One region of the Serratia sp. NPDC078593 genome, then DNA from elsewhere that is predicted to be linked to it. Evidence: predicted binding sites of a transcription regulator. Region 1 holds the regulator's gene; each other region holds the start of a gene.

What was found. Region 1 encodes CRP, which controls carbon source genes, mostly activating them, when cyclic AMP is high. Its sites were predicted from a motif close to ATGTGANNNNNNTCACAT; they were not measured.
Region 2: yrbN (protein YrbN) is a predicted target of CRP. The motif match lies at 5,379-5,396, and genes of this name have one in related genera.
Region 3: mlc (sugar metabolism global transcriptional regulator Mlc) is a predicted target of CRP. The motif match lies at 2,628-2,645, and genes of this name have one in related genera.
Region 4: glpT (glycerol-3-phosphate transporter) is a predicted target of CRP. The motif match lies at 2,193-2,210, and genes of this name have one in related genera.

The regions. Positions count from the first base shown of each region.
Region 1 is NZ_JBNNGK010000010.1:149,247-157,146, forward strand. It holds gene argD (bifunctional acetylornithine/succinyldiaminopimelate transaminase) at 1-1,000, shown strand, start outside; gene crp (cAMP-activated global transcriptional regulator CRP) at 1,245-1,877, opposite strand; gene ACQKDS_RS13080 (OsmC family protein) at 2,252-2,659, shown strand; gene ACQKDS_RS13085 (phosphoribulokinase) at 2,720-3,589, opposite strand; gene ACQKDS_RS13090 (YheU family protein) at 3,814-4,047, opposite strand; gene ACQKDS_RS13095 (hydrolase) at 4,044-5,024, opposite strand; gene ACQKDS_RS13100 (LysE family translocator) at 5,225-5,827, shown strand; gene ACQKDS_RS13105 (PhzF family phenazine biosynthesis protein) at 5,838-6,620, shown strand; gene ACQKDS_RS13110 (hypothetical protein) at 6,656-7,693, opposite strand; gene ACQKDS_RS13115 (toxic anion resistance protein) at 7,755-7,900, opposite strand, start outside.
Region 2 is NZ_JBNNGK010000001.1:330,135-338,034, reverse strand. It holds gene rbfA (30S ribosome-binding factor RbfA) at 1-405, shown strand, start outside; gene truB (tRNA pseudouridine(55) synthase TruB) at 405-1,349, shown strand; gene rpsO (30S ribosomal protein S15) at 1,505-1,774, shown strand; gene pnp (polyribonucleotide nucleotidyltransferase) at 2,030-4,150, shown strand; gene nlpI (lipoprotein NlpI) at 4,279-5,163, shown strand; gene yrbN (protein YrbN) at 5,403-5,483, shown strand; gene ACQKDS_RS01475 (DEAD/DEAH family ATP-dependent RNA helicase) at 5,473-7,407, shown strand; gene yedE (selenium metabolism membrane protein YedE/FdhT) at 7,553-7,900, shown strand, end outside.
Region 3 is NZ_JBNNGK010000005.1:164,619-172,518, forward strand. It holds gene tus (DNA replication terminus site-binding protein) at 1-476, opposite strand, end outside; partial or broken gene ACQKDS_RS08040 (MFS transporter) at 622-1,425, opposite strand; gene ACQKDS_RS08045 (LysR substrate-binding domain-containing protein) at 1,677-2,576, shown strand; gene mlc (sugar metabolism global transcriptional regulator Mlc) at 2,737-3,954, shown strand; gene bioD (dethiobiotin synthase) at 4,126-4,797, shown strand; gene clcB (voltage-gated ClC-type chloride channel ClcB) at 4,794-6,074, opposite strand; gene ACQKDS_RS08065 (cytochrome c peroxidase) at 6,186-7,556, opposite strand; gene ACQKDS_RS08070 (MDR family MFS transporter) at 7,810-7,900, shown strand, end outside.
Region 4 is NZ_JBNNGK010000004.1:282,887-290,786, forward strand. It holds gene glpQ (glycerophosphodiester phosphodiesterase) at 1-493, opposite strand, end outside; gene glpT (glycerol-3-phosphate transporter) at 710-2,062, opposite strand; gene glpA (anaerobic glycerol-3-phosphate dehydrogenase subunit A) at 2,420-4,069, shown strand; gene glpB (glycerol-3-phosphate dehydrogenase subunit GlpB) at 4,059-5,327, shown strand; gene glpC (anaerobic glycerol-3-phosphate dehydrogenase subunit GlpC) at 5,324-6,523, shown strand; gene ACQKDS_RS07010 (DcrB family lipoprotein) at 6,627-7,190, opposite strand; gene ACQKDS_RS07015 (GNAT family N-acetyltransferase) at 7,270-7,704, opposite strand; gene ACQKDS_RS07020 (7-cyano-7-deazaguanine/7-aminomethyl-7-deazaguanine transporter) at 7,752-7,900, opposite strand, start outside.

The DNA of each region.
Region 1 (7,900 bases):
GCATACCAGTAACGTATTCACCAATGAACCGGCTTTGCGCTTGGCGGCCAAACTGGTCGACGCGACTTTTGCCGATCGTGTATTTTTTGCTAATTCGGGAGCTGAGGCTAACGAAGCCGCGTTCAAGTTAGCCCGCCATTACGCCATCACCCGCCACAGCCCTTACAAAACCAAAATTATCGCTTTCTACAATGCGTTCCACGGCCGCACGCTGTTTACCGTATCGGTTGGCGGGCAGGCGAAATATTCTGACGGTTTTGGGCCCAAACCGGCCGACATCGTGCATGTTCCCTTCAATGATCTGGCGGCGGTGAAGGCGGTAATGGATGATCAGACCTGCGCGGTGGTGATGGAGCCGATTCAAGGGGAGGGGGGCATCACACCGGCCGAAGCGCAATTCTTGCAGGGCGTACGCGAGCTATGTGACCAGCATCAGGCGTTATTAGTGTTTGATGAAGTGCAAAGCGGTATGGGTCGCAGTGGTAAACTATTTACCTATATGCATTACGGTGTGACGCCGGATATTTTAACCACCGCGAAAGCATTGGGCGGTGGCTTCCCGGTGAGTGCTATGTTGACCACCGAAGAGATTGCCTCGGTGATGCAGGTCGGTACGCATGGCACCACGTATGGCGGTAATCCGTTAGCCTGTGCGGTAGCCGAAGCCGCGTTAGACGTGATCAATACGCATGAGGTGTTGAGTGGCGTCGAACAACGTCATACGCTTTATGTCTCGGCTCTGACTGAGATCGGTAATAAATACGGGGTTTTCAGCGATATTCGCGGTATGGGGTTGCTGATTGGCGCAGAACTGACGGCGGCTTACCGTGGTATGGCTCGTGATTTCCTGAATGCCGCAGCTGCTCGGGGGGTGATGATTTTGAATGCTGGGCCAAATGTGATTCGCTTCGCCCCTTCATTGGTGGTCGCGCTGCAAGATATTGAAGAAGGTATGGCACGGTTTGAACGGGCAGTGCAGGATGTGGTGAAGGCAGGTTAATACCCTAAACGGTGTGTTATCAAACCCGAGCAGAGCGGATAATCTAACCCAAAGAGAAAACGGCGCGTGAGGCGCCGTTTTGAGCTTGATGACGAAGTCGTCTATGGCCCCCGAGATACCCGGGCCTAGCGTAGCGAGGGGTGCTCCGGTGGCTTACGCCACTACGACCCCACAGCCACGCTTTCCCTCATAACGAGCTTTGTCAGCAGTCTGAACCGGCGCGTGATGTGCCGTTTTTTACTGATTAGCGCGTGCCGTAAACGACAATGGTTTTGCCGTGTGCGGAAATCAGATTTTGATCTTCGAGCATTTTCAGAATACGGCCGACCGTTTCGCGTGAACAACCGACGATTTGGCCAATTTCCTGACGGGTAATTTTAATTTGCATGCCGTCTGGGTGAGTCATGGCATCCGGTTGTTTAGCCAGATTCAGCAAGGTTTGCGCAATGCGGCCGGTAACATCAAGGAAAGCGAGGTTACCCACTTTCTCTGAGGTGACTTGCAGACGGCTTGCCATCTGTGCCGACAGGCGCATTAAAATGTCAGGGTTAACCTGGATTAACTGACGGAATTTCTTATAAGAAATTTCAGCCACTTCACAGGCGCTTTTGGCCCTTACCCAGGCACTGCGCTCCTGACCTTCTTCAAATAATCCAAGCTCGCCGATGAAATCGCCCTGATTGAGATAGGACAGGATCATCTCTTTACCTTCTTCATCCTTGATGAGCACCGCTACGGAGCCTTTCACGATGTAGTAAAGCGTTTCGGCCTTTTCACCTTGGTGAATCAGCGTACTTTTTGATGGATATTTGTGGATATGGCAATGAGACAAGAACCATTCGAGAGTCGGGTCTGTTTGCGGTTTGCCGAGAACCATTCGCTATTATCCTCTGTTGTAATCTGCCTGTATCACAGGGGTCAGAGTTCCCTGTCAAACGAGTTAGGGCTGACGGTGAGTGACTGCCATTTAACCGTTTTGAGGCGTGCCGTAAAATACGCTATTGCCCTAGCATATTAACTTGCTGTGAGCGCTGCAAGCTACATTCTGTTAACATACCAAATTAGGCACCTTTCTGCGGGCATTTCCCTGAAAATCAGTGTCCAGCAAGAATTATTTCGGCTTTGTTTGTAGCACAGAGTGAGGCGGGTGTCTTGTGTTGTCTCGCTCACACATGACCGGCGTCAGGTTCCATTGCCAGTTTGCGTGTGAACGCGTAGTCTGATTTTAAGAAATTAACCGGAGTAATCAGAATGCAGGCAAGAGTAAAGTGGGTTGAGGGATTAACGTTTCTAGGTGAGTCGGCGTCTGGTCATCAGGTTCTGATGGATGGCAACGCAGGCGATAAGGCACCTAGCCCGATGGAAATGGTGTTGATGTCAGTCGGTGGTTGCAGTGCGATCGACGTGGTTTCGATCTTACAAAAAGGCCGCCATGCGGTGTGCGATTGCGAGGTCAAACTCAGTTCTGAACGTCGCGAAGAAGCCCCGCGGATATTTACCCACATTAACCTGCATTTTATCGTGAGTGGTAAAGGGCTGAGTGAGAAAGCGGTTGAGCGTGCGGTGGATCTTTCCGCTGAAAAATACTGTTCAGTGGCGCTGATGCTGGGGAAAGCCGCCGAGGTATCCCACAGCTTTGAGGTGCGTGACGTAGAGTAAGATCTCGGGCGCGGCGCTGGCGGTTCAACATGCGACTGCGCCCCAGGCATAGCCGAAGCGTTATTCGATTTTTTTCCCTTCCAGTAGCCGCTGTACCAGTGGCGCCATGATCAGCTCCATCGCCAGCCCCATTTTTCCGCCCGGCACGACCAGCGTATTGATATGTGAGATGAAGGAGCCTTGCAGCATCGCCAGCAGGTAAGGGAAATCAATATGATCCAATCCGCGGAAGTGAATCACGACAAAACTTTCATCCAGTGAAGGAATCGCTTTCGCGGCAAATGGGTTAGAAGTATCCACCGTGGGTACACGCTGGAAGTTGATATGCGTGCGAGAGAATTGTGGCGTGATGTAGTTGATGTAATCGTCCATGGATCGCACCACGGAATCCATCACGGCTTCACGAGAATGGCCGCGTTCACCGGTATCGCGGATCAGTTTCTGGATCCATTCAAGGTTGACGATAGGTACCACGCCGACGAGAAGGTCGACCTGTTTCGCGACGTCATGTTGCTCGGTGACCACGCCGCCATGCAGCCCTTCATAGAACAAAACATCGGTTGGCTCTGGTAAGGCTTCCCACGGCGTGAATGTCCCCGGCACTTGATTATAGGGTACCGCTTCATCGTAGGTATGTAGATACTTGCGTGAACGACCAGAGCCGTTTTGGCCATATTCGAGGAAGCTTTGTTCAAGTAGGCCAAAATCATTGGCTTCTGGGCCGAAATAGCTGATATGACGACCCAGATCGCGCGCCTTGCGGATCTCCGCATCCATTTCCGGGCGGGTATAACGGTGAAAGCTGTCCCCTTCCAACTGCGCGGCGCGGATATTCAACTGCTGGAATATTTTACGAAATGCCACGCTGGTGGTGGTGGTGCCGGCGCCGCTGGAGCCGGTTACTGCGATAACAGGATGTTTGGCGGACATAGGGTGTATTACTCCGTCTAAAATGCGCAAGTTATCAGTCATACGCTGCATCTTCAGGCGCGCGGCTTGGCGGCCGAGATAAACCAAGCCCCTATCGGTTTACGACTGCGTTGTCGTTATGTGACTCGGCGTTTGGAGAGCCGTTGATTTGTACGTCGATGCAGCTCGAATGCATTGGGTATAGCACATTGTTACCTGATTTTGGCCGTCAGTCATAGAACGGATTACATTTCTTCCTGGCCGGCGCGGAATTGGCCGCGCGGCATGATATTGATGGTTTCATGTAACTCCGACCAGACCAATAACACCTCGCCACTTTGTAGCTGGCGGCGAACATCATCTACTTTTTGTGCCAGGGAGCGCTCGTGCTCGCCATAATCCGTGCCTTCGCGCAGCACGAACGATTCGATCAGGTTGTTCAGTGTTTCACTGTCCAGGTCTTTCCAGGGAATAATCATGCATTCGGTTCCAAATAGGGGGGCAGCCAGGCAGGTATCCGGTGTTCCAGCCACATTTGCGGTTTTTTCAGTGAGCCGCCGACAAAGCCGACATGGCCGCCACATTCCGTGAGTTGATATTCGATGTTGTGCGGCAGGCTGGCGATGTCCGGGATCACGTCTGCTGTCATGAAGGGATCGTCTTTGGCGTGGATGATCAATAACGGCGTTTGAATTTTTGGCAGCAGCGGTAGCGCACTGCAACGGCGATAATAATCCGTGGCATCGCTAAAGCCGTGAATACGTGCGGTAATCACATCATCGAAGTCGCGGATGCGCTGTAGCCCTTTTAGCTGAGGTAGCTTTAACGGTAAAGAGCCCGGATAATGGAGAAGCTTGCGTGTGGCATTTTGCTTAAGCTGACCAAGAAGATAACGCTGGTAAACTCGGGAAAAGCCCTGTTCCATTCGCAGTGAGCAGGGTTCCAACATCAGTGGGGCGGAAACCACGACGGCCGCATCCACTAAGCGCGAGTTTTCTTGCTGCGCCAGATAGCATGCGAGCATATTGCCACCCAACGAGACACCGACCGCGGCGGTCGGTACCGCGCCGTAGTTATCACGTAGCCATTGCAGAAAGAAGTGGGCATCTTCGGTTTCACCAGAATGGTATATCCGCTGTTTACGATTGGGCACGCCGCTGCAGCCCCGAAAGTGCATGACCACGCCCAGCCAACCTTTCTCACGCCAGGCGTGGAGTTGGCCGTGTGCATAGGGGCTGTAAAAGTTGCCCTCTAAACCATGAAAAAGCACCACACGCGGCTTATCGCGCGCCAACCGTGGGTCTTCGCTCCAGGCGAGATCGATAAAATCACCGTCAGGTAATTCCAGACGTTGCCAGTGCGGTTTAAGCAACACGCGGCGGCGTACCAGCCGTGGCAGCAACGTTTGCAGGTGTGGATTACTGACCCCGGTTAGGGGGCGAAAGATTTCATACATAACGTGAATAAAATTCTTGTGAATGGCTATTGTCTGATCAATAGCGCACTGTTAGCTTCAATACCATTAGCTGACAATAATATACCCTAAATAATTCAGTTGCATTGCGGTGACCGCGACGTAGCCAATGCGCCAACATGCTAGTGGAAGGGTGGCGGGTATACTGCAAAAAGTGCATTTGGGTGAGGAGCACCCGCTACATGGAATTAAGCTTATTTCTTTCGATGTTAGGTTTTCTGTTTGTTGCAGCCATCACTCCAGGCCCGAATAATTTGCTATTAACCACCTCCGGCGCCAACTTTGGCTTTCTGCGCTCGCTGAGTCTGATGATTGGCATCATTCTTGGTATGCAAAGTATTTTGCTGTTGGTGGCGTTTGGCGTGGGCAGTTTGATTGTGGTTTATCCGTCGCTGCACTTGGCCCTAAAAATCCTTGGTAGCCTTTATTTGTTGTGGCTGGCCTGGAAAGTGGCGACCGCCAGTTATGAAAAGCTGAATACCGATGTCGCGCCACCGCAGCCGATTCGTTTGTATCAGGGCTGGTTGTTACAGTTCCTTAACCCGAAGGCATGGCTAATGGCGTTAGGTGCGGTAGCCAGTTTTAGCCTGACGGGCGAGCAATTTAACCATTCGATTATTGCTATTTCGGCGGGGCTTTCGGGCATGAATTTGGTGACTGGCTTGGTTTGGTTGGGATTTGGCACGTTAATTGGACGGCTGCTGCAAAGCAAGAAAGCATGGGTTATCTTTAACGTGTCTATGGGATTGTTGACGGCGGCGTGTGTGCTGCTGATCTGGCATTAAGGAATTGCAGATGACCAAAAATTATTTCCATGTTGATGCCTTTATTGGTGAGGGATTGCGCGGCAACCCTGCTGGTGTTTACATGATGAAACAGCCGCTGCCAACGGCGCAGATGCAGGCCATCGCGCATGAGCTGAACCTGCCGGAAACCAGCTTCATTTGGGAAGATGGCGACATGGCGGCGATTCGCTGGTTTACGCCGCAGCGAGAGGTGGATTTGTGCGGGCACGGTACGCTCGCGGCCGCTTACGTTATGTTTAACGTGGTTAATCCGGCATTGAGTGATATTCGCTTGCGCTCTGCCAGTGGTGAGCTGTATGTCAAGCGTGATGCCACAGACCGTCAGCGTTTGATTCTCGATTTCCCTACGCGCGCGCCGCAACGCGTCGCAGAACCGGCGTTTTTAGCCGCGCAGTTGGGAGCGCAGCCGCAGGAAGTATGGCAATCCGCAGCCATGCTGGTGGTCTTGGCAAATGAGGCGCAGGTTAAGGCGTTACAACCGGATATACCGGCATTAGTTGCCGCGACCGGTCGTGGGGTGATTGTCACTGCACCGGGTGATGAGGTGGATTTTGTTTCTCGTTATTTTACGCTCGACGGTGGCGAAGATCCGGTGACCGGTTCTGCTCACTGCACTTTGATGCCGTATTGGGTCGCGCGGCTGGGGCGTCATACGTTACGTGCCAGACAAATCTCGTCGCGTGGTGGTGAGCTGTTTTGCGAATTGAAGGGCGAACGCACCCTGCTTGGCGGCTATGCCAGGATCTTTTTACACGGGGAAATTCAGGGGTGAATGTCCGCAGCACCCACGGTGCTGCGGCGTGAGGGTTACTTGAGGCCGTCGGTTTTGAGCAGGCTATCGAGTAAACTCAGGTCGGATTTGTATGCCAGCGTGTCATTTTCCAGCAGCTGCGCGTGCTTTTGTTTGAAGGCCGAGTGCAGCGAACGTAGGCTTTCCAAGCCTTGGTTATTGATGCTGCCGGAAGCGCCGTGAATATCCAATTGGCTGGCAAGCTTATAGCCTTCATTCAATAACCTAAGCGTGTAGGGCAGGTAGCGCTTGAGAAACTCGCTGCCCGGTTTAATGTCATTAGGGTCCTGTACTACGCACTGTTGTATCAGCCGTGCATATTTGACGATGCCATTCAGTTCAGTTCGCATGGGTTTGTCAAGCGTAGGATAGTTCTCCAAGCTGACGATAATTGACTCTCCTTCTGTGTTGAGCCAGCTCTCTTCCCCTGCATTTTCTTGGCTGCCGGCGTTTGCTGCGGACGTATGTTTTTCAGCGCTGTTCCTCTGGCGAGGTTCAGGCTTGCTTGCATCGGCGATCATTTTGGCGATCCTTTGTGACAGCGGCAGACTACGGTAGGCGGAAAGCATAAACAACGCCGCGAAGAGGCAGAGGTAGCCGTAGTGATGGATATCTTCATACACCAGATTGTAATTAGATAACATTAGCAGCCATAACAGCAGGTACCACAGGTGTATCCAGCCTAGTGTTTTCCGTTGCGCTAGCAGATATAGCATGAAAAACATGGATGAGGCCCAAACGCCTGCGGCGACCGTATCTCCGATGCATACCCAGCAAAGGCCAGCCAGTAGCCCCCATGCCAAGCTGCGTTGATCGTAAAGGAATCCGCGGAAAAGCAGTACCAAACTCATCCAACAGAAGATGCTGGGGTCGTATTTAGTGGCCTCCTCGGGAGTCAGGCCAGCTTGCAGAGCCGCGAGGTCGGGTGAGCCTACGCGGGTGGCAAGTTGAATATAACAGCCCACGACGATCGTCAGGGCAAATTGTATGCCGAATGTATACCAGCGGCTGTTTTCGTAGCGTTCGCGAAAGCCAGAAACATTAATCAGAGTCATAGGCAGAGATCGTTGGAATCCGTGAGTGGTAAAAAGCGTTCAACATCATCTTAAACGCCGGTTATACGTTGGCCGTCGGGCGCTGGTCTGCCGCAATCGCCGCGAGGTGGTTGCGCAGTTCTTGTTCCATAGTCGTCAACTCTTTTTCTACCTCAGTGCGGCGTGCTCTGGCTTCACTGGCGATCGTCACCGTATCCTCAATGGTAC
Region 2 (7,900 bases), on a different contig from region 1:
AAAGAATTCAGCCGCGGCCAACGCGTCGCGCAAGAAATGCAAAAAGAGATCGCGATCATTTTGCAGCGTGAAGTCAAAGATCCGCGTGTCGGCATGGCGACCGTGTCTGGCGTGGAAGTGTCGCGCGATCTGGCTTATGCAAAGGTTTATGTCACTTTCCTCAACGTGCTGACCGAAAACCACGATCCCGAATTGGTGACCAAAGGCATTAAAGCACTGCAAGATGCATCCGGCTATATCCGTACTTTACTGGGCAAGGCGATGCGACTGCGCGTGGTACCGGAACTGACCTTCGCTTACGACAACTCGTTGGTGGAAGGTATGCGTATGTCGAACCTGGTGACCAACGTGGTGAAGAATGACGCTGAGCGTCGTACTGCCTCAGGCGATGACGAGGAGGCTTAATGAGTCGCCCTCGTCGCCGCGGCCGTGACATCCACGGCGTTCTGTTGTTGGATAAACCTCAAGGTTTGTCCTCCAATGACGCACTGCAAAAAGTAAAACGCTGTTATAACGCTAATCGGGCAGGCCATACCGGAGCGCTCGATCCGTTGGCAACCGGCATGCTGCCGATCTGCTTGGGCGAAGCGACCAAGTTCTCCCAATTCTTGCTCGACTCCGATAAGCGTTATCGCGTGATCGCGCGTCTTGGCCAGCGTACCGATACCTCGGATGCGGATGGCCAGATAGTGCAAGAACGCCCGGTCAACGTGACTCAAGCGCAGCTCGATGCAGCGCTGGAAACGTTCCGTGGCAACATCCAGCAAGTGCCATCGATGTATTCCGCGTTGAAGTATCAGGGTAAAAAACTGTACGAATACGCGCGGCAAGGCATTGAAGTGCCACGTGAAGCGCGCAGCATCACCGTTTACGAACTGACGTTTATTCGTTGGGAAGGTGATGAACTGGAGCTGGAAGTTCACTGCTCCAAAGGGACGTATATCCGTACTATTACCGACGATCTTGGCGAATTGCTGGGCTGCGGCGCGCATGTGATTTACCTGCGTCGTTTGCAGGTAGCAACGTATCCTATCGAACGTATGGTGACGCTGGAGCAGTTGAATGCGTTGTTGGAGCAGGCGCAGGCCGAAGGTATTGCGCCGAGTGAACTGCTCGACCCATTGCTGATGCCGATGGATAGCCCGGTAGAAAACTTCCCGGAAGTTAACTTGTTGCCAGTGGTGGCAGGTTATGTCAAGCAAGGGCAACCGGTTCAAGCGGCGGGTGTGCCAGCTTCTGGCATGGTGCGCATCACCGAAGGCGATGAGCATAAATTTATTGGCGTGGGTCAGATTGCTGACGACGGTCGCGTTGCGCCGAAGCGGCTGGTTGTCGAGTATTTCGACTAACTGGCCAAAAACGACTCACCTTGCGATTGTTCTACGCTAAGAGTAGAATAGTCCAGCCTAGGCAATGACTCTCAATTGAGGGTCATTGCTTATTATTGGGTTGCTGAATTAGAGATCGGCGCCTGTATTTAAAGTTTATAATTTGGAGTATGACAATGTCTCTAAGTGTTGAAGCTAAAGCTCAAATCGTAGCTGATTTCGGTCGTGGTACTAACGACAGCGGTTCTACCGAAGTTCAGGTTGCCCTGTTGACTGCGCAGATCAACCATCTGCAAGGCCACTTCTCAGAGCACAAAAAAGATCACCACAGCCGTCGTGGTCTGCTGCGTATGGTTTCTCAGCGTCGTAAGCTGCTGGACTACCTGAAGCGTAAAGATGTAGCACGTTACACCAGCCTGATCGAGCGTCTGGGTCTGCGTCGCTAATCTAGCGAGTTTCAGTGGAAAGGGGCCTATTTTGGCCCCTTTCTTCTAGGAAGCATAAGCAAATCAGGTTAATGTATTGCTGATGTTTCTAAACAGGATCTTCCGTTACAGAGGTTCGCGCGGCTAATGAGAGGCTTTATCTTACGAATGAGATAAAGATTGTCATTAGTCGCGAGGATGTAGTGAGAAGGCAAGTAGAGCTCCAGGCGTGTCGAGTCGTCAATACGATTGCGCGCCTAATCTAAGGAAAAAATTTTGCTGACACCGATTATCCGTAAGTTCCAGTATGGCCAGCATACCGTCACCATTGAGACCGGTATGATGGCGCGTCAGGCCACTGCTGCCGTTATGGTTAGCATGGATGACACTGCCGTATTCGTGACCGTTGTGGGCCAGAAGAAAGCCAAGCCAGGCCAAAGCTTCTTCCCGCTGACTGTTAACTATCAAGAGCGTACCTACGCTGCAGGTCGTATCCCAGGCAGCTTCTTCCGTCGTGAAGGCCGCCCAAGCGAGGGTGAAACGCTCACTTCCCGTCTGATTGACCGCCCAATCCGCCCTCTGTTCCCGGACAACTTCCTGAACGAAGTGCAGGTTATTGCCACCGTGGTTTCTGTAAACCCACAGGTTAACCCTGATATCGTCGCCATGATCGGTGCATCTGCTGCACTGAGCCTGTCCGGTATTCCGTTCAATGGCCCGATCGGTTCTGCGCGCGTTGGTTACATCAACAACCAATACGTCCTGAACCCAACCACCGATGAGCTGAAAGAAAGCAGCCTGGATCTGGTAGTTGCCGGTACGGCTGGCGCGGTACTGATGGTTGAATCCGAAGCCGACGTGCTGAGCGAAGACCAAATGCTGGGCGCAGTGGTGTTCGGTCACGAACAACAGCAAGTTGTTATCGAAAACATCAACTCTCTGGTTGCTGAAGCGGGCAAGCCGAAGTGGGATTGGCAGGCACCTGCGGTCAACGAAGCGCTGCACGCACGCGTAGCAGAGCTGGCCGAAAGCCGTCTGGGCGATGCTTACCACATCACCGAGAAGCAAGAACGCTACACCCAGGTTGATGCAATCAAAGAAGACGTTACTGCTGCATTGTTGGCACAGGACGAAACCCTGGACGCCAGCGAAATTCAAGACATCTTGGGTAACGTTGAGAAGAACGTTGTGCGTAGCCGCGTACTGCGTGGTGAGCCACGTATCGATGGCCGCGAAAAAGACATGATCCGTGGTCTGGACGTGCGTACCGGTGTGCTGCCGCGTACCCATGGTTCCGCCCTGTTCACCCGTGGTGAAACTCAGGCACTGGTTACGGCCACGCTGGGTACGGCGCGTGATGCACAGAACCTGGATGAGCTGATGGGTGAAAAAACCGACAGCTTCCTGTTCCACTACAACTTCCCTCCATACTCCGTCGGTGAAACCGGTATGGTTGGTTCGCCTAAACGTCGTGAAATTGGTCACGGTCGCCTAGCGAAACGCGGCGTATTGGCTATGATGCCTAAACCAGAAGATTTCCCGTACACGGTACGTGTGGTGTCTGAAATCACCGAATCTAACGGTTCTTCATCTATGGCGTCGGTGTGTGGTGCCTCTTTGGCATTGATGGACGCAGGTGTGCCTATCAAGGCAGCCGTTGCCGGTATCGCGATGGGCTTGGTGAAAGAGCAGGATAACTTTGTCGTTCTGTCCGACATTCTGGGTGACGAAGATCATCTGGGCGACATGGACTTCAAAGTGGCGGGTAGCCGTGATGGCATCACCGCGCTGCAAATGGACATTAAAATTGAAGGTATCACCCGCGAAATCATGCAGGTAGCACTGAATCAGGCCAAGGGTGCGCGTCTGCACATCCTGAGCGTGATGGAGCAAGCTATCAGCACTCCGCGTGGCGATATCTCCGAATTTGCACCACGTATTCATACCATCAAGATCAGCCCAGATAAGATCAAAGATGTTATCGGTAAAGGCGGTTCAGTCATCCGTGCGTTGACTGAAGAAACAGGTACTACCATCGAAATCGAAGATGATGGTACAGTGAAAATTGCTGCGACCGACGGTGATAAAGCCAAGTATGCTATCCGTCGTATCGAAGAAATTACCGCTGAAATCGAAGTAGGTCGTATCTATCAGGGTAAAGTAACCCGTATCGTTGACTTCGGTGCCTTCGTGGCTATCGGCGGCGGTAAAGAAGGTCTGGTTCATATTTCGCAAATTGCTGACAAGCGCGTTGAGAAAGTGACTGACTATCTGCAGATGGGTCAGGAAGTTCCCGTCAAGGTGTTGGAAGTTGATCGTCAGGGCCGTGTGCGCCTGAGCATCAAAGAAGCCACCGCACCTGAAACGGATGCGCCTGCTGCACCTGAAGCAGAATAACTGTAAAGCAGTTTTTACAGCTCCCCGCCTTGAGGTTGGGAGCTGTTCGTATCGCGCGGATAGGAAACTCGCGTTTTGAGCAGCGGGGGACAGGACGTTCATCCAATGTTTGTCTTCGGGAGTGGGAAATGAAACCTTTCTTACGCTGGTGTTACGTTGCGACAGCACTCATGCTGGCAGGATGCAGCAACAATGATTGGCGTAATGATGACGTTTTGGCTATTCCGTTGCAGCCGACGCTGCAGCAGGAAGTGATCCTGGCGCGCATGGAACAAATACTTGCCAGCCGGGCACTGACGGACGATGAGCGTGCGCAGCTTTTATATGAGCGCGGTGTGCTGTATGATAGCCTTGGGTTACGTGCACTGGCGCGCAATGATTTTTCGCAAGCGCTGGCGATACGTCCTGATATGCCAGAAGTTTTCAACTACCTGGGCATTTACTTAACGCAGGCAGGCAATTTTGATGCTGCCTATGAAGCGTTTGATTCTGTACTAGAGCTTGATCCAACTTACAATTACGCGCGTTTAAACCGGGGCATCGCACTGTATTATGGCGGCCGCTTCCCGTTGGCGCAGGATGATCTGCAGGCGTTTTATCAAGACGACCCAAATGATCCCTTCCGTTCATTGTGGCTTTATCTTGTGGAAAGAGAGATCGATTCCAAGAAAGCTGACGTAGCGCTCCAGCAGCGTTATGACAAAGCGGACAGAGGGCAATGGGGATGGAAAATTGTCGAATTCTACCTAGGTAAGATCAGCGAAAAAACGCTGATGGAAAGCCTCAAGGCAGATGCAACGGATAACACTTCGCTCGCTGAGCATCTCAGTGAAACTGACTTCTATTTGGGTAAACATTACCTGAGTCTGGGGGACAAGAGCACCGCTTCGGCGCTGTTCAAACTGACGGTGGCTAACAACGTTCATAACTTTGTTGAGCACCGCTATGCATTGTTGGAATTGGCACTTTTGGGCCAAGAACAAGACGACCTATCGGAATCGGACCAGCAATAGCTGACGAACACCTATACCCAAAAGGTTTCGCGTTGCGGCAAGTTGGCAATCGAACGCATCCCTGGGAGCTTAGTGAACTAAGTGACGAGGGTGAGGGAGAGCAGCCAACACGGCAGCAGCGTGAAAGATGAAGGGTAATCAGCCTGATAGACCTTGGCATATGCCATAGCTATCGCCTTCACGGGTGAGGGCTTTTTTGTTCGTTTTATAATCTAATTTGAGCCGGTTCACACTTTTCAATGAAAATGACTGAAAATTTTCTCGACGAGTTATGTAGACTGGCTGCCATTATTAATGAGGCACGTGTACATGACTACTGAGCTTGAAACCTCTTTTGCTGACCTGGGGCTGTCTGCTCCTATCATTTCTGCCCTGACCGATCTGGGCTACGAAAAACCGTCACCGATCCAGGCAGAGTGTATTCCTCACCTGTTGAACGGTCGCGATGTGCTGGGTATGGCACAAACCGGCAGTGGTAAAACTGCAGCGTTCTCGCTGCCACTGCTGCATAACCTCGACGCTTCCTTGAAGGCACCACAGATTTTGGTGCTGGCACCGACCCGCGAATTGGCGGTTCAGGTTGCTGAAGCGATGACTGATTTCTCTAAACATATGACTGGCGTTAACGTTGTTGCCCTTTACGGTGGCCAACGTTACGACGTACAGCTGCGTGCCCTGCGTCAGGGCCCACAAATCGTAGTGGGTACCCCGGGCCGTTTGCTGGACCACCTGAAACGCGGCACCCTGAACCTCTCTAACCTGAGCGGTCTGGTGCTGGATGAAGCCGACGAAATGCTGCGCATGGGCTTTATCGAAGACGTAGAAACGATCATGGCAGAAATCCCGGCTGAACATCAGACCGCACTGTTCTCTGCCACGATGCCGGAAGCGATTCGTCGCATTACCCGCCGCTTTATGAAAGAGCCGCAGGAAGTGCGTATTCAATCCAGCATTACTACCCGTCCTGATATCAGCCAGAGCTACTGGACTGCACAGGGCATGCGTAAGAATGAAGCGCTGGTGCGTTTCCTGGAAGCCGAAGACTTTGATGCTGCAATCATCTTTGTGCGTACCAAAAACGCTACGCTGGAAGTGGCTGAAGCGTTGGAGCGCAGTGGTTACAGCAGCGCTGCATTGAACGGCGACATGAACCAGGCACTGCGTGAGCAGACGCTGGAGCGTCTGAAAGACGGTCGTCTGGATATCCTGATTGCCACCGACGTTGCGGCTCGCGGCCTTGACGTTGAGCGTATCAGCCTGGTAGTAAACTACGATATCCCAATGGATTCAGAATCTTACGTTCACCGTATTGGCCGTACTGGTCGTGCTGGCCGTGCTGGCCGCGCGTTGCTGTTTGTGGAAAACCGCGAACGCCGCCTGCTGCGCAACATTGAACGCACCATGAAGTTGACCATTCCTGAAGTTGAGTTGCCAAATGCTGAACTGTTGGGTCAACGTCGTCTGGCCAAATTTGCCGCGAAAGTACAGCAACAGCTGGAAAGCAGCGATCTGGACATGTACCGTGCTCTGCTGGCTAAACTGCAGCCGGAAGAAGAACTGGATATCGAAACGCTGGCCGCCGCACTGCTGAAGATGGCGCAGGGCGAACGTCCACTGATTCTGCCACCCGATCCGGTATTCAAACCGCGTCAGCGTCGTGAATTCAACGATCGTGACGATCGCGGTGGCGACCGTCGTCGTGACAACCGTGACGGCGGCGATCGTCCAGCACGTCGCGAACGTCGTGATGTGGGCGAGATGCAGCTGTACCGCATTGAAGTGGGCCGTGATGACGGTGTTGAAGTACGCCACATCGTGGGTGCTATCGCTAACGAAGGTGACATCAGCAGCCGTTACATTGGTAACATCAAACTGTTTGGCTCTCACTCCACTATCGAGTTGCCAAAAGGTATGCCGGGCGAGATCCTGAATCACTTCACGCGTACCCGCATTCTGAACAAACCGATGAACATGCAACTGCTGGGTGACGCTCAGCCGCATGAACGCCGTGAGCGTCGTGAAGGCGGTAATGCCGGTGGCGAACGTCGTGGCAACGGCCGTCCATTCAATGGCGAACGCCGTGAAGGTGCTGGTGCACCACGTCGCTCTTTCGGTGAACGTCGTGAAGGCGGTAACGCTGCCGGTGGCGAGCGCCGTGGCGGTGGTAACTTTAATCGTGACCGCGCACCGCGTCGTGACGATGCTGCACCTGCGACACCACGCCGCCGTTTTGGTGATGCATAAATCCTGATTTAGCCGTGATACGGTGAATCATGCTAAAAACCAGCCTTCGGGCTGGTTTTTTTATGCCTGAAATTGCTGTTAATCGAAACTAATGGCGTATTATTTACCGGGTTTTTATTCACGGATGTGATGCATAGGAGATGCCATGAGTTGGCAGTATTTCAAATCTCAATACCTGGTGCGCTTTTGGGCGCCGTTACCGGCGGTGATTGCGGCGGGGATCCTTTCGACTTATTACTTTGGTTTGACCGGGACTTTCTGGGCCGTGACCGGCGAATTTACCCGCTGGGGTGGGCATGTATTGCAATGGTTCGGTTTTCACCCTGAACAGTGGGGTTACTTCAAAGTGATTGGTCTTGAAGGGACACCGTTAGAACGCATCGATGGGCGAATGATTATCGGGATGTTTGCCGGGTGTATTGCCGCCGCACTGTGGGCAAACAATATCAAACTGCGTATGCCCCAGTATCGTATGCGTATTTTTCAAGCACTG
Region 3 (7,900 bases), on a different contig from region 1:
ATTGAGCGGTAGGCGCTAAGGGTAATCAGCCCATGCAAGTGTGTGTGAACAAAGTCAAAGCGTTGCTCGGGTGCCAGCCCAGACTCGACAGTGATAATGCGCTCCAGCTCGGCCTTGAGTTGGTTTATTTGCATCACCTGTTGCTGTAACACCTGGCACTGTGAGGAATCGCCGGCCAGACAAATAACCCCGGGCAGGCGCACGGCAGCTTTACTGCTGACGTTTTGTTTATTGTGATGGATAAACAAACGTTGATAGTGTTCGAGTGCAATATCCCGTGCGGCTTGGCCGAGATGTTGCGTCACGCTAATTTGCTCGATAGCGCGGTGTTCCGTACCTTTTTCAACTTCAGGTAAGCTGAACACCCGCGCGGCCAGCAGACGCAGCGGTAGGATTTGCTGGTGGAGTTCGGCTAGCGCCGTTTCTAACTGGGTAAAGCAGCTATTCATACGGCCGATCAGATCATATTTATTCATCACACTCTCGCATTTTAGTTACAACATGCATATTAGAGTACAGAACTACCGGTGACAACCTCAGCAAACAGCAATGCCGCAGCATAGTGCGCTCCAAGCCTAACAGCCAAAAGCGCGCACTATCCGCGACAGTGGGCGGGGAAGGCTAAACGCCCTGTGATTCAGGTAGTTGTTTTAAAAAATGTACCACCAACAGCGCCAGCAGCAGCATCACACTGATAAAGGCGACAACCCCGAGCCAACCGAAATTATGCCAAAACACACCACCCAAGGTACCCGCAACGCTGGAACCGGCATAATAGCAAAATAGATAGAGCGATGAGGCCTGCCCTTTGGCACGCCGCGCACGTCGGCCGATCCAACTACTGGCGACTGAATGCGCAGCAAAAAATCCGGCGGTGAACAGCATCATACCGATAAAAATCAGGGTGATGGGTGCGAAGAGCGTAATCAGTACGCCGCTCAGCATAATCGTTATCGAACCCAACAAGACCGGTCCCCGGCCATAGCGTGCGGTCATGGCACCTGCTTTTGGCGAACTGTAAGAACCGGTCAGGTAAACCACCGACAACAGACCGACAATCGCTTGGCTAAGATAGTAGGGATTCGCTAACAATCGATAACCAATATAATTGAACAGGGTGACAAAGCTGCCCATTAGCAAGAAACCTTCGGCAAACAGTAATGGCAATCCTTTGTCATGCCAGTGTAATTTGAAGTTGATCAGTAAGGTTCTTGGGCGCAGTGAGCTGGCTCGGAAGTGTTGTGATGTGGGCAAAATACGCCAAAAAACGCAGGCGGCGATCAACGCAAAAAGCCCAATAACGGCCAGGGAAACACGCCAGGAGAAGAAATCGGTTAACACCCCAGTCACCAAACGGCCGCTCATACCGCCAATTGAGTTACCGCTGATATACAACCCCATCGAAAACGCGACAAAACGGGGATGATGTCCCACGTTCAATATAAGGGCGTTTATTCAACGCGGATCGTTGAGTTTTTGGCGCAGTGGTCGTCATCACATCATTATTGGCGGCCAGCGTCGACGGCACAGCGGCCGCAGAACGCACAGGGGAGGTCACAGCAATTCCTTACCGAATATCGGGATAGGGCATCAACACAGTGTTAATTCACAAAAGAATAGGGAGATGCCAATTTTTTGTCTAATATATTAATTATTCGAATTAAGATGTTTTAAATATGAATATCGAGTTGCGTCACTTGCGTTATTTTATTGCCGTTGCTGAGGAGCTGCATTTTGGCCGCGCCGCGCAACGGTTACGTATATCTCAACCGCCGCTGAGTCAGCAAATTCAAGCGCTGGAGACGATGGTGGGCGCAAAATTATTGGCGCGCAATAACCGTACTGTCAGTTTGACGCAGGCCGGTGAAATGTTTTTGAAAGAGGCCTGGCAGGTGCTCGACCAAGTCAATCGGGCGGCAGAAAAAGCCTCGCGGTTAGAACGAGGGGAATTAGGCGAATTGACCATCGGTTTTACCTCATCCGCGCCGTTTATTGGCGTAGTATCACGTAATTTACGGGCATTTCGTCTGCAACATCCGGCAGTGCATATCAAAATGCGTGAAATAAACACCAAACAACAGCTAGAGCCACTGCTCAACGGCGAGTTGGATTTAGGTGTGATGCGTAACACTAAGCTTCCCGAAGCCTTACAGCATCAACTGCTGCTGCGTGAACCGATGTTGGCCGTGGTGCCAGAAGGGCACCCGCTAGGGAAACTGGCTCCAGGCACGTTGCGTTTTGCCCACCTGGCCGATGAACCTTTTGTGTTTTTCTCACGTGAAGTGGGCACCGCGCTTTACGATGAAACGTTATTGTTACTCAAACGCGCCGGTATCACGCCGTACATCACCCAAGAAGTGGGCGAAGCGATGACGATTATTGGATTGGTTTCTGCTGGATTAGGGGTCTCTATTCTGCCCGCATCATTTGGTCGAGTGAAAATAGATGGCGTTAACTATCTGCCACTGGCCGAGCCGGATGCATTGACAGAGGTCTGGTTGGTTCACCATCGACAACGGCCATTAACCACCGCGGCTAACTCGTTGATGAATCTGATGTTGAAGTCATCGCAATAAGCGGTGAGCGGGCGCAAGCAAGCGGCAACGCAGGGCGGAATACCCGTGATTATGTGCAGCAAATCACATAACGAATCAAATAGTTGACGCTTTATTCCAAAAGCCCCACCATAACCTTTAGTCTTTATTTAGAAGCGCGAAAAATAGTAGGAGCGGGTGTGTGATTGCTGACGGACAGCCTGGGCATATTGATCAGATTAAGCAAACAAATGCAGGGGCGGTGTATCGGCTGATCGATCAGCATGGGCCTATTTCGCGCATTGAACTGTCAAAGCGAGCGCAGTTGGCACCCGCTAGCATCACAAAAATTGTGCGTGAGTTGCTGGAAGCCCATCTGGTTAAAGAAACCGAATTTCAGGAAGTCGGCAGCCGTGGGCGGCCCGCTGTGGGTTTGGTGCTGGATACTGAGGCCTGGCATTATCTTTCAGCGCGCATTAGCCGGGGTTCCATCACGCTGGCGCTGCGTGATCTGAGCAGCAAAATGGTGGTGGAAGAACAGCTACCGTTGGCGGCAGAGCACGCTGAACCGCTGTTAGCGCGCATCGTCGCTGAAGTTGACCAATTTTTTATTCGTCACCAGCAGCGTCTCGAACGTCTCACCGCCATTGCGATTACGCTGCCCGGCATGATCGATGTGGCAAAGGGGATTGTGCACCGCATGCCCTTTTATCACGTTGAAGATATGCCGCTTGGGCCTGAGTTGGCATCACGCACCGGCTTACCGGTTTTTCTGCAACACGACATCAGTGCCTGGACGATGGCCGAAGCACTGTATGGCGCCTCGCGCGGGCATCAGAACGTAATTCAGGTGGTTATCGATCACAACGTTGGGGCGGGGGTGATCACCGGGGGGCGCGTGCTGCACGCCGGTAGCCAGCGCGTGGTGGAAATTGGCCATACTCAGGTCGATCCCTACGGCAAACGTTGTTATTGCGGTAATCACGGCTGCTTGGAAACCATCGCCAGCATTGAAAATATGTTGGATATTGCCCAGCAACGTTTACGCGTATCCATGACCTCCACGTTGCGCCATGCGCCGTTAACCGTTGAATCGCTTTGTGATGCGGCGCTTGCGGGTGATCAATTGGCGAGGGATATTATTCTGGGGGTTGGGCACAGCGTAGGGCGTATTTTAGCCATCATGGTGAATCTGTTTAACCCAGAAAAAATCTTGGTGGGTTCGCCGCTCAACCGCGCATCAGAAATCTTGCACCCGGCGATTGCCTCCTGTATCAATCAACAATCATTACCCATTTACAGCCAACACTTGCATGTCGAATCTACGCAGTTTTTTAATCAAGGCACCATGCCGGGGGCGGCACTGGTAAAAGAGGCGCTGTACAATGGCTCTTTGCTGGTGAAGCTGTTGCAGGGGTAGCTTAACCTGTCGAATATCTCGCCATATCAGCACTTCTTACGTTTTAACGACAAAAGATTGAGCTATCTCAATCTCCGACGGGTGTGCATACCCTAGAATTTTCCCGTTTGATACTCTCGCCTTTTTTACGGCGTTACTTTCGTTAACGGAGCATTCCGGGGCACTCTACTCATGTTAAAGCGTTTATTTGTTACAGGTACGGATACCGATGTGGGTAAAACCGTGATTTCCCGCGCTCTGATGCAGGCTTTTGCCGCGCAAGGGCGCACAGTGGTGGGATATAAGCCGATTGCGGCAGGCTGTCAGGAAACCAGCGAGGGGATTCGCAACAAAGACGCCTTGGTGTTGCAGGCCTCTTCCAGCGTACCGCTAAGCTATGCCGAGATAAATCCTATTACTTGTATGGACGAAGTTTTCCATGCCCATGCGACAGACGATATTAATTATGGCGTGATGAGTAGCGGTTTGCATCATTTGTCCACAAAAGCCGAAACCGTGGTAGTCGAAGGCAGCGGTGGCTGGCGGGTGTTAATGAACGATCTGCGCCCCTATGCCGAATGGGTGATCCAAGAGCAGTTGCCTGTGGTGCTAGTGGTAGGAATAAAGTTGGGGTGTGTCAGCCATGCGCTACTGACGGCCCAGGCGATCATCAACGATGGGTTGCCGCTGTTAGGCTGGGTTGCCAATCGCATCAATCCCGGTTTAGCGCACTACGCAGAAACCATTGAAGCGTTACAACAGCGGATCCCGGCGCCCTTATTGGGCGAAATACCTTATCTGCCGCGCCCTGAGCAGCGTGAATTGGCACGCTATCTGGATATTTCTACGCTACTGAACCGCTAAGCATTATGATAAACCGATACCGACCGTAGACCCCGAGAAACGGTGGTTGCAATCACACAGGCCAACAAAATACCGGGTAATAGCGTATATTCACCGGTCATTTCAAACACCATCAGCGCAGCCATAATCGGCGCGTGGGTGGTGGCAGCCAATAACGTTGCCATGCCGGTCAGCGCCATTAACAGCGGAATAGCGTTGCCAAGCTCCGGCCACTGCGTACACAACTGACCGATAACCGAGCCCATTGCCGCCCCAACAAATAGCGTTGGGGTAAATACCCCACCGGGTGCACCGGAACCACTGCTGGCTAACACTGCCAATAATTTGCAGATCAGAATGGCGCCAACCAGTAATGCGCCCGGCGGTGCACTGAGCAATGATTGCACTACGCTGTAACCGTTCCCCCATACCTCAGGAAACAGCAAGGACAGCAGACCTACGATTAACCCGCCCAGCGCCAATTGCAGCGGCGGCGTTAAACGTAATGACCGGAAAGCATGGCCGGTTGCCGACATGGCCCACAGAAATAATGGCCCACATACGCCAGCTAAAACACCCAGCAACGCCATCAGTAAATATTGCATTGGCAACGGTGCGGGCAACGCTTCAACCAAATAGAGGGGAGCCTGGCCACCATTTAACAGATTGGTGACCAGTAGGGCGCTCACGGCGGCAATGACTACCGGACCCAGCGATGCCAGCATCAGCGTACCAAACAAAATTTCGGCAATAAACAGACTCCCCGCCAACGGAGCATGATAGGCGCTGGCCATCCCGGCGGCGGCACTGCAAGCCACCCACAGTTTCCACTCCTTTTCGCGGGTGAATCGTTGAGCAAATACGGAGCCTACGAGCGCCGCCAGCAGGATCATCGCGCCTTCGCGGCCAATGGCGCTGCCGCTGGAAACCACCAGTAAAGAGGCCAAACACTTCACTAAACTGGCGCTGACGTCCAAGCGACCATCACCGGTTTCAATGGCTTCCATATAATCGGTGGGTGCTGATGGACGCTGATGCTGATAACGCTGATAAATCCACAGTAAAAAGCCCGCGGCTAAACCGCCAAGGGCAGGCGTTAGCACCCGCCGCCAGGCTGGCAATGCGGCCGCCGCCGACACCAGACTGCCGCTTTCATGGTCGAGTAACAGCCATTCAAGACCTAACATCGCGCGATGGAAAAGCCATACCGCCAACGCGGCGCAGATGCCGAGGAAAACCGCGATAAACAGATGGCGCAATAGGGCGCGATAGTGGCGTAGGTGGACCAATCTTTTCATGTGTCAGTAAAAGGGTGAATAAAATGAAAGGGTCAGCGGGCATTGTGCTTGTCGGAACACTTGAAAACCAGCGAATATTTGCAGATTCGCTGGTTGTGAGAGATTAAACGATCATGGCCGGATTAGCATTTTCGGCTGATAATGACCGGTCATGGCCTCCAGTAGCGCCACCAAATCGTTGATATCACTGTCTGGCAGCGTGGTGCCGACCTGATATTTCAGCATATCACGTACGGCCTGATGCAGCGTGGCCACGCTGCCGTCATGGAAGTAAGGGGCGGTCAACGCGATATTGCGCAACGTCGGCGTTTTGAAACGATGGCGATCGGTATCGTTTTTCGTGACGTTGTAACGGCCAAGGTCGGCGTCAGTTGAGTTACCCCGGTCGGCGAAGTAATCTGCTTTCAATCCCATCAGCTCAAACGACTGGCCACCAAGGTTAATACCGGTATGGCAAGTACCACACTTGTTGTCACGGAACAGTTGATAGCCATGCTTTTGCTGGGCGGTCAGCGCGTTGTCATCGCCCTTTAAATAGCGATCAAACGGGCTATCAGGCGTGATCAACGTTTTTTCAAACTCTGCAATGGCGTCGGTAATGTTGGTACCAGAGAATCCATCGGCATAAACGCGTTGAAAGTCACTTTTCAATTGCGCATCGTGTTCCAATTTGTCAACGATTTGCTGCCAGGATGTGGAGGCCATTTCTATCGGATTAAGCGGCGGGCCTCCTGCTTGTTCTTGCAAATCATGTGCGCGACCATCCCAGAATTGAGTAAAGTTGAACACGGCGTTAAACACAGTTGGTGCGTTGATTGGGCCTTGCTGCCCCTTAACGCCGAGCGAAGTGACGCGGCCATCGACGCCGCCTGCACCTAAGCTATGGCAATGTGCGCAGGAAATACTGTTATCTGAGGATAAACGCGGATCGTGATACAGCCGAAACCCTAGTGCGACTTTCTGATCGTTGGTTGGCAGGCTTGCCGGTATGGGCTGTATTGCCTGACCGCGCAGGGCCTCGGGGGCGTCAGGCGACGTGTAATATTGCACACGTTGTTGCTGGATCCAATCGAGCAAGGTTTGTCGCGCGTTAGCGTTCAATTCTCCTGCCCAATGCACCACTTTGTAACGTAGCGGCGGCATCTCATGTTGTCGCAGCACCGACTCCAGCTTGGCTAAATCCACTTCAGGTGGCGCATGCCCTTGTTGCAAGGCGGCGAGCGTCGGGGTGAGTTCAAAATAGCGCAATCCGGTTTTGATATCATATTGCATCAACTGTTTGGTTATCGGTAACCTTGCATAGAAGGGCAAATCGGCAGAGGTCGTGTGGCAATAATCACAACCGTGATCGGTGAAGATAGCGCTAATGGCGTTACCCGCGACGGCAGGTTGACGTTGTTGGTCGTAATGATGGATGTAGCCAATCACCCCCAGATACCCGGCGATCGCCACTATCGCACCGCCTAATATAATTTTTTTCATTGTTTTCTCGCTCCATTGAGTTAGCTTCCACATGCCGTCATCACCTGATCAGATGAAAAAATCGGCACCCACGATTGTCAGGGGGAATGGCGCAAAGACTCTTGATTGAGGTCAACTGATTAGCGTGGTGTAAGCAATCGTTGTAATAGGTAACACTGATTAAAAGCAAAGCGATAACAAGATGCTCAATGGGTGTCATGCGCCATCACTGGTATACTTCGCTAAACCTTCACCGTGTATGTATGAGTAATTAATGACCAATGACACTTTCTCAGCGCCGGTTGCGCACCGGCCGCTGATCCTCATCGCCTGTATGTTTGCGATGTTTATGTCGGCCATTGAAG
Region 4 (7,900 bases), on a different contig from region 1:
AAATGCCGATGTTCTTGCCTGTGGAGTGATTCAGGCCTTGCACAAACTCAATTTCTTCCTGAAAGGTGTGTACGCGGAAGTCAGATTTCCCCATTGGGAAACGCCCCGGATAGCTCTGTACTTGCTTGCCGTCTTTAATATCAAACCCTTCGCTGAACTTTAACGATTTGATTTCCGCCAAGGTAAAGTCGATCGCGTAGTAACGGCCATCTTTACGCGCCCGGTTAGGGAAACGTTCGGCAACGTCGGTCACGCGATCGAGATAGTGATCGTGCAATACCACTAACTCGTCATCTTTGGTCATCACCAGATCTTGCTCTAGAAAATCAGCACCCTGAGCATAAGCCATGGCCTTGGTGGGCAATGAGTGTTCCGGCAGATAGCCGCTGGCACCACGGTGAGCAATGACCACTTTATTGGCGGCCTGCGCGATGCTGGTGAGTGAGGAGGCTAAAATAATGCCGGCCAGCAGGGCTTTGACATGAGTTCGCATAGTTTTCTCCATGAGGGAGCGGGGAATAAAAAGGCCGCAAAGCGGCCTTTCAGACCGCTGACAAAGTCTGTTATTAGGGAAAGCGTACCGAAGGGGTCGTAGCGGCTTGCCGCCGGAGCACCCCTTGGTGCGCTAAGCCCGGGTATCTCGGGTTCAAAGGCAACGTTGTCATCAACTTCAAAGGCCGCATAGCGGCCTGCGTCAGTTTTGCGCGGATTAACCGCGTTTGGCGGCGATTTCCGCGTGGTGTTTCTTCTCGCTGATCATGGTCAGCAGCAGCAGGATAACGGCGCCGATGCTGCCGCCAATCATCACCATGAAGCCACCGTCCCAACCGAAGAAGTCCACGGTGTAACCCACAACGGCGCTGGCCGCGACTGAACCGCCCAGGTAACCGAACAGGCCGGTAAAGCCAGCGGCGGTGCCAGCAGCTTTCTTCGGTGCCAGTTCCAGCGCGTGCAAGCCGATCAGCATCACCGGGCCGTAGATCAAGAAACCGATGGTGATCATACAGGCCATATCAATACCGGGGTTGCCGACCGGGTTTAGCCAATAAACGATGGTAGCGATGGTAACCAGCGTCATGAAGAATACGCCGGTGGCGCCACGGTTGCCTTTGAACACTTTATCCGACATCCAACCGCACAGCAGCGTACCCGGGATACCCGCGTATTCGTACAGGAAGTAAGCCCAAGAGGATTTATCCAGTGCGAAGTGTTTCACTTCTTTCAGGTAGGTCGGTGACCAGTCGAGAATGCCGTAACGCAGCAGGTAAACAAACACGTTAGCGACGGCGATGTACCACAGCAGTTTATTCGGCAGAATATATTGCATGAAGATCTGTTTAGCGGTCAGTTCTTCTTCTGCTTTTTCTGAATAGTCATCCGGATAGTCGTTTTTATACTCTTCGATCGGCGGTAAACCACAGGATTGTGGGGTATCGCGCATCAGAGCGAAGGCTATCAGCGCCACCAGAATGGCACCGAAAGCGGGCATGTACAGCGCCGCATGCCAGTCGTTGAACCAAGCCATACCCAGCAAGAACAGTAACGGAGGCAAACCGCCGCCGACGTTATGAGCACAGTTCCATATCGAAACGATACCGCCACGCTCTTTTTGCGACCACCAGTGCACCATGGTGCGCCCGCACGGTGGCCAACCCATCCCCTGGAACCAGCCGCATAGGAATAACAGTACGAACATCACGGCGATGCTAGAGGTTGCCCACGGCACGAAACCCATGAACAGCATGACGGCGGCGGCCAGAATCAGGCCCGCAGGCAAAAATACCCGGGGGTTGGAACGGTCAGAAACCGAACCCATGATAAATTTCGAAAATCCATAGGCGATGGATATGCCCGACAGCGCGAAACCCAGATCGCCACGGCTAAAACCTTGGTCGATCAGATAAGGCATCGCCAGCGTGAAGTTTTTACGGACCAGATAGTAAGCGGCGTAGCCGAAGAAAATCCCCATAAAAATTTGCCAGCGCAATTTCCGGTAGAGCGGATCTACCTTATCGAGCGGCACACGGGAAGTGTGTGCAGCTGGCTTAAAAATACTCAACATGAGCGCCTCCGATGGCTTTATCAGTATTACATCCTCAGAGGATCAGTCTCTGGTGATGATTGTGCGGATATCGATGTGTCGTTTTTTGTTCCATAACGAGCGCCATGCTAGTCAAAACCCCTGGTTGGCTGTGTGATGCATCGCGCATTTGTTACACTTTTATGAAACTGCGGCGAATTTTGAGCGATTCGTTAACGTTATGAAATAGAGAAAGGCAAAAAAGTCGTGATATTGATCACAATCATGGTTTTTTATGGACATTTTTCTTTCGTTTTAGGTTCGTTATTGTTCCTTATCAAACAAAAACCGCACTAACTGTGGCTCAATTCCTCCATAATCAGCGATTTTGGGGGTGTGATGAGCAACAATTCACCGGCTAACGAAACGGATGTGATCATTATTGGCGGTGGGGCGACCGGCGCGGGCATTGCCCGTGACTGCGCGCGTCGTGGTCTACGTTGCATTTTGCTGGAGCGACACGATATTGCTACCGGTGCGACGGGGCGCAACCACGGTTTACTGCACAGCGGCGCGCGTTATGCGGTGACGGATAGCGAATCGGCACGGGAATGTATTGAGGAGAACCGCATTCTCAAGCGCATCGCTCACCACTGTATTGAGCGCAGTGACGGCCTGTTCATCACGTTGCCACAGGATTCGTTCGACTATCAGCAACAGTTTATTGCCGCATGCCAGCGGGCGGGGATTGACGCCGAGGCTATCGATCCGCAGCAGGCTTTACGGCTAGAACCCGCCGCTAACCCGGCGTTGATTGGCGCGGTGAGAGTCCCGGATGGCACCGTCGATCCCTTCCGCCTGACGGCGGCCAATATGTTGGATGCGCGCGAACATGGTGCGCAGATTCTGACCTACCACCAGGTCATCGGTTTGCTGAGGAATGGCGATCGCGTCAGGGGCGTGCGCGTTTACGACCATCAGAGCGGCCAGCAGTACGAGATTCACGCTGAGGTGGTGGTCAATGCGGCCGGTATTTGGGGCCAGCAAATCGCGGAATATGCCGACTTACGTATCCGTATGTTCCCGGCGAAGGGGGCATTGTTGATCTTGGGGCATCGCATCAACAACATGGTGATCAATCGCTGCCGCAAGCCCGCGGATGCCGACATTTTAGTGCCGGGCGATACCATTTCGCTGATTGGCACCACCTCAACGCACATCGATTATGACCAGATTGACGACATGCGGGTGACGCCGCAGGAAGTGGATATTCTGATCCGCGAGGGGTCACTGTTGGCACCGTCACTGGCACAAACCCGTATCTTGCGAGCCTATGCCGGGGTGCGGCCGTTGGTCGCCAGCGATGACGATCCATCAGGCCGTAACGTGAGCCGCGGCATTGTATTGCTCGATCACGCCGCGCGTGACGGACTGGAAGGGTTTATTACCATAACCGGTGGCAAACTGATGACCTACCGGCTGATGGCGCAATGGGCGACGGACAACGTATGCGAAAAGTTAGGTATCGACAGCCCTTGTACCACCGCGCAGGAAGCGCTGCCCGGCTCACGTCAGTCGGCCGAGGAAACCGCGCGCAGCGTGGTGTCATTGCCCGCCAGCATTCGTGGCTCGGCGATTTACCGGCATGGCGACCGCGCGAGCCAGGTGCCTGCTGGCGATCGGTTGGATAACAGTCTGGTCTGCGAGTGTGAAGCGGTCACGGCCGGTGAAGTGCGTTACGCGGTCAATTCATTGACGGTGAATAATTTGGTCGACCTGCGGCGTCGCACTCGGGTTGGGATGGGCACCTGTCAGGGCGAGCTGTGCGCCTGCCGCGCGGCCGGGTTGCTGAGCCGCTTTAACGTCACCACGCCGCAGCAATCCATCAGCCAGCTTTCCCATTTTCTTAATGAACGCTGGAAAGGCGTGCGCCCCATAGCCTGGGGAGATGCACTGCGCGAAAGCGAATTTACCAGTTGGGTTTATCAAGGGCTATGCGGTTTAGACGATCGTGGCGATCGCGCACAGGAGGCAGACGATGCAATTTGATGTAGTGATCATCGGCGCAGGATTAGCCGGTTTAAGCTGCGCCGTTCGGTTGGCCGAATTGGGCAAGCGTTGCGCCGTGGTCAGTTCAGGCCAAAGTGCGCTGTATTTTTCGTCGGGATCGTTAGATTTGCTGTCGCATTTACCGGACGGTTCGCCGGTTGCCGCGCCGTTAGACGCCTTGACGACGCTGGCACAACAGGCACCGCAGCATCCGTACAGTTTGATGGGGGCAACGCAGGTTGCCATGTTGGCGGGGGAAGCTGAACAACTGTTGCAACGTTGCGGTCTGCCGTTACAAGGCGACCGCCGCAACAATCATCTGCGTATCACCCCGCTGGGCACACGCCGTGCCACCTGGCTTAGCCCGCAGGCGATTCCTACCACGCCGCTTGGCGGCGCGTTACCGTGGCATAAGATTGCGGTAATCGGTATCGAAGGTTTTCTCGACTTTCAGCCGCAGATGGCAGCCAGTTCGCTGGAACAGCAGGGCGTTAGCGCGACGGTGGGGTATTTACACCTGCCAGCCTTGGATCGGTTGCGTAATAATCCTAGCGAATTCCGTGCGGTGAATATCGCCCGAGTGTTGGATTTACCGGCACAGGCGGCGGCATTGGCTGATGAGCTACAGCGGCTGGCTGGGGACGCGCAGGCTATTTTCCTGCCGGCCTGTTTAGGGTTGGAAGACGATCGGCCGTTGGCTATGTTGCAGCAGGCACTGGGCAAACCGGTTTGTCTACTGCCGACTTTGCCGCCCTCGGTGCTGGGCATGCGTTTGCATCAGGCTCTGCGCCAACGCTTACAGCAGCTTGGCGGCGTATTGATGCCGGGTGACCGTGTGCTGCGCGCCGAGATTACCGAGCGGCGCGTTACCGCCCTGTTTACGCGTAACCATACCGATATTCCGCTGCGAGCGCCGCAGGTGGTGTTAGCCAGCGGCAGTTTCTTCAGTAACGGGTTGGTGGCTGAGTTCGACTGCATACGCGAACCGGTATTTGGTCTGGACGTCTTTAGCCAGGCCGACCGTGCCGATTGGAGCCACCGCGATCTGTTTGCGCCGCAGCCTTATTTGCAATTTGGCGTGCGTACCACGGCGCAGTTGCGTGCGATGCGTCAGGGGGAGGCGTTGGAAAACCTTTATGCGATTGGCGCGGTGGCGGGGGGTTATGATCCGTTGCAGCAAGGCTGTGGCGCAGGCGTGTCATTGTTAAGTGCGCTGTATGTCGCGCAGCACATCGCCGAGCAGGGAGAATCTGCATGAGCCTGTTAAAAGACAACAGTTTTGAGAATTGCATCAAATGCACCGTCTGTACCACGTATTGCCCGGTGGCGAAGGTAAACCCATTGTACCCGGGGCCGAAGCAGGCGGGGCCTGACGGTGAGCGGTTGCGGTTGAAAGATCCGGCGTTGTATGACGAGGCGTTGAAATACTGTACTAACTGTAAACGGTGTGAAGTTGCGTGCCCGTCCGAGGTAAAAATCGGCGATATTATCCAGCGCGCCCGTGCCAGCTTCAGCCAAAGTAAGCCGACGCTGCGTGATGCTATTCTCAGCCATACCGACATCATGGGATCGCTGTCGTCGCCCTTTGCCCCGATCGTCAACGTCACCACCGGTTTAAAGCCGGTACGTAAATTGTTAGATAAAGCGTTAAAAATCGACCATCGTCGGGCATTACCTAAATATTCGTTCGGTACATTCCGCCGCTGGTATCGCCAACAGGCACAGCAGCAGGCACGCTTTACGCAACAGGTGGCGTTTTTCCACGGGTGTTTTGTTAATTACAACCATCCGCAGTTAGGAAAGGATTTAATCAAGGTTTTCAACGCGATGAATATCGGCGTACAACTGCTGAAACGCGAAAAATGCTGTGGCGTACCGCTGATTGCCAATGGTTTTATCGAACAGGCGAAAAAGCAGGCGAAGGTGAATGCAGCATCATTACACCATACCGTACTGGAGCAGGGCATTCCGGTGGTCGCCACCTCTTCAAGCTGCACGTTTACCTTACGCGATGAGTATCCACATCTGCTGGAGATCGACACCTCAGCGGTACGCGAGCGGGTTGAACTGGCGACGCGTTATCTTTACCGCTTGCTGAGCGAGGGGCGTAAGCTACCGTTGAAACACACGCCGTTGCGCGTGGCTTACCATACGCCGTGCCACATGGAGAAAATGGGGTGGACGGCCTACACCCTGGAATTATTACGACAGATTCCCGGTGTCGAGCTGGTGGTGTTGGAGTCGCAATGCTGCGGTATTGCCGGTACTTATGGATTTAAGTCAGAGAACTATGAAACGTCGCAAGGGATTGGCGAGTCGTTGTTTCGCCAGATTGAGCAAAGTGGAGTGGATGTCGTGGTAACCGACTGTGAAACCTGTAAATGGCAAATTGAGATGTCGACCAGCAAGCGTTGTGAGCATCCGATCACATTGCTGGCACAGGCGCTGCAATAAACCGACTCTTGGCGCCGTGGTTGTCGTTGGGGCCGAACGGTTCGGCCCCTATGTTGATCGAAGTGTCATGCCGCAGGGCGTTACCGCGGCCGCCACTTGATAATTATGGCTTTAGCTTCAGAGTGTTAATGATACTTTCTGATTCACTTTGTGCTTGTTGTTGGTTATCGGCAGGCAGTGTCACTTGAAGGGTGAGCAGATGATTATCTAGCGTCCCGATCAGCACCGAAGAATAGGCTTTTTGGCCACCGCTGGTGATAATGCTGTCTAGCTGACGCAGCGGGATACCGTCCACCTCGATAGCTTTGTTGGTTACCACTTGCAGGTTGGCATCGCGTGAGCGTTGTTTTTCTTCCAGGCGCGCCGTCAGCGTTTCCGGGCTGTCCGCCGTTTTATCACCCAGAATCACGATCACCGCCCGCTGGCCGGTGGTATCGGCATAAACATGCATGTTATTGGCTTGATTGCCCAATTTACCGCTCTGATCGACCATGCCGCTCGGCAGAGTAAATGCCAGTTTACCGTCCAGTAAATTGACCTGTTGTCCAGCGGCGGTGTGAGTGGCCGCGTCGTCGGTTGGGGCATGAGTATCTTGAGCATCGCCGTCACAAGCGGCCAGGCCGAGGACTAACAGGCTGATACCCATCAATTTTGCTACTTTACGCATTGGGCTTCCTTATTCCTTCAGGTAGATGTGTTCTGCCCGATCGCAACGTATTATGCGTTGAAATGCAAGGCAGATATTGTCACACGTTTTTTTCAAGTAATAGTCGATAATCAGCGACTTCGCCGCTCTTTTCTAGTCCAACAATCTGATAACCGTTACCGATCAGTAGCATCAGCATACTACGAAATTGATTACGGGTTTTTACGCTTAGCCGTCGATAGCCCCGTTGCTGTACCCAACGCTCTTGTTCCACTAGTAATGCTAGTGCTACGCCGTGGCGACGAAAATCCGGCAGCACGCCGCCTAGCCAGCTATAGAAGCTATCTGGTTGCGTTTGATAACCGAGTTTAAAACCGATGGGTTGGCCGTTAAATTCGGCGATAAGTGAGCAGGCCGGCGCTTCGCCGAGGCGTCGTTGCATATCGCTCAGTGAATACCGGCCAGCGAATTCGGGGATGTGCTGATAGAGCCGCTGAATTTCTGCCAGTGTGGCATGGCGAATGGTTACCGTCATGGTGGCCTCCGTATTGCGCAGACCACCATGATAACGGACTGGGCAGATTAACTCAGTTGCAGCGAAGCGTTCTGATGACGATTAGCCAGACGCTTGAGTAACATGTTCAGCAACACGCCATACATCGGTAGGAAGAATATCAGGCAGATCAGCACCTTGAAGGTATAATCCACGAGCGCTATTTCTACCCAGTTGG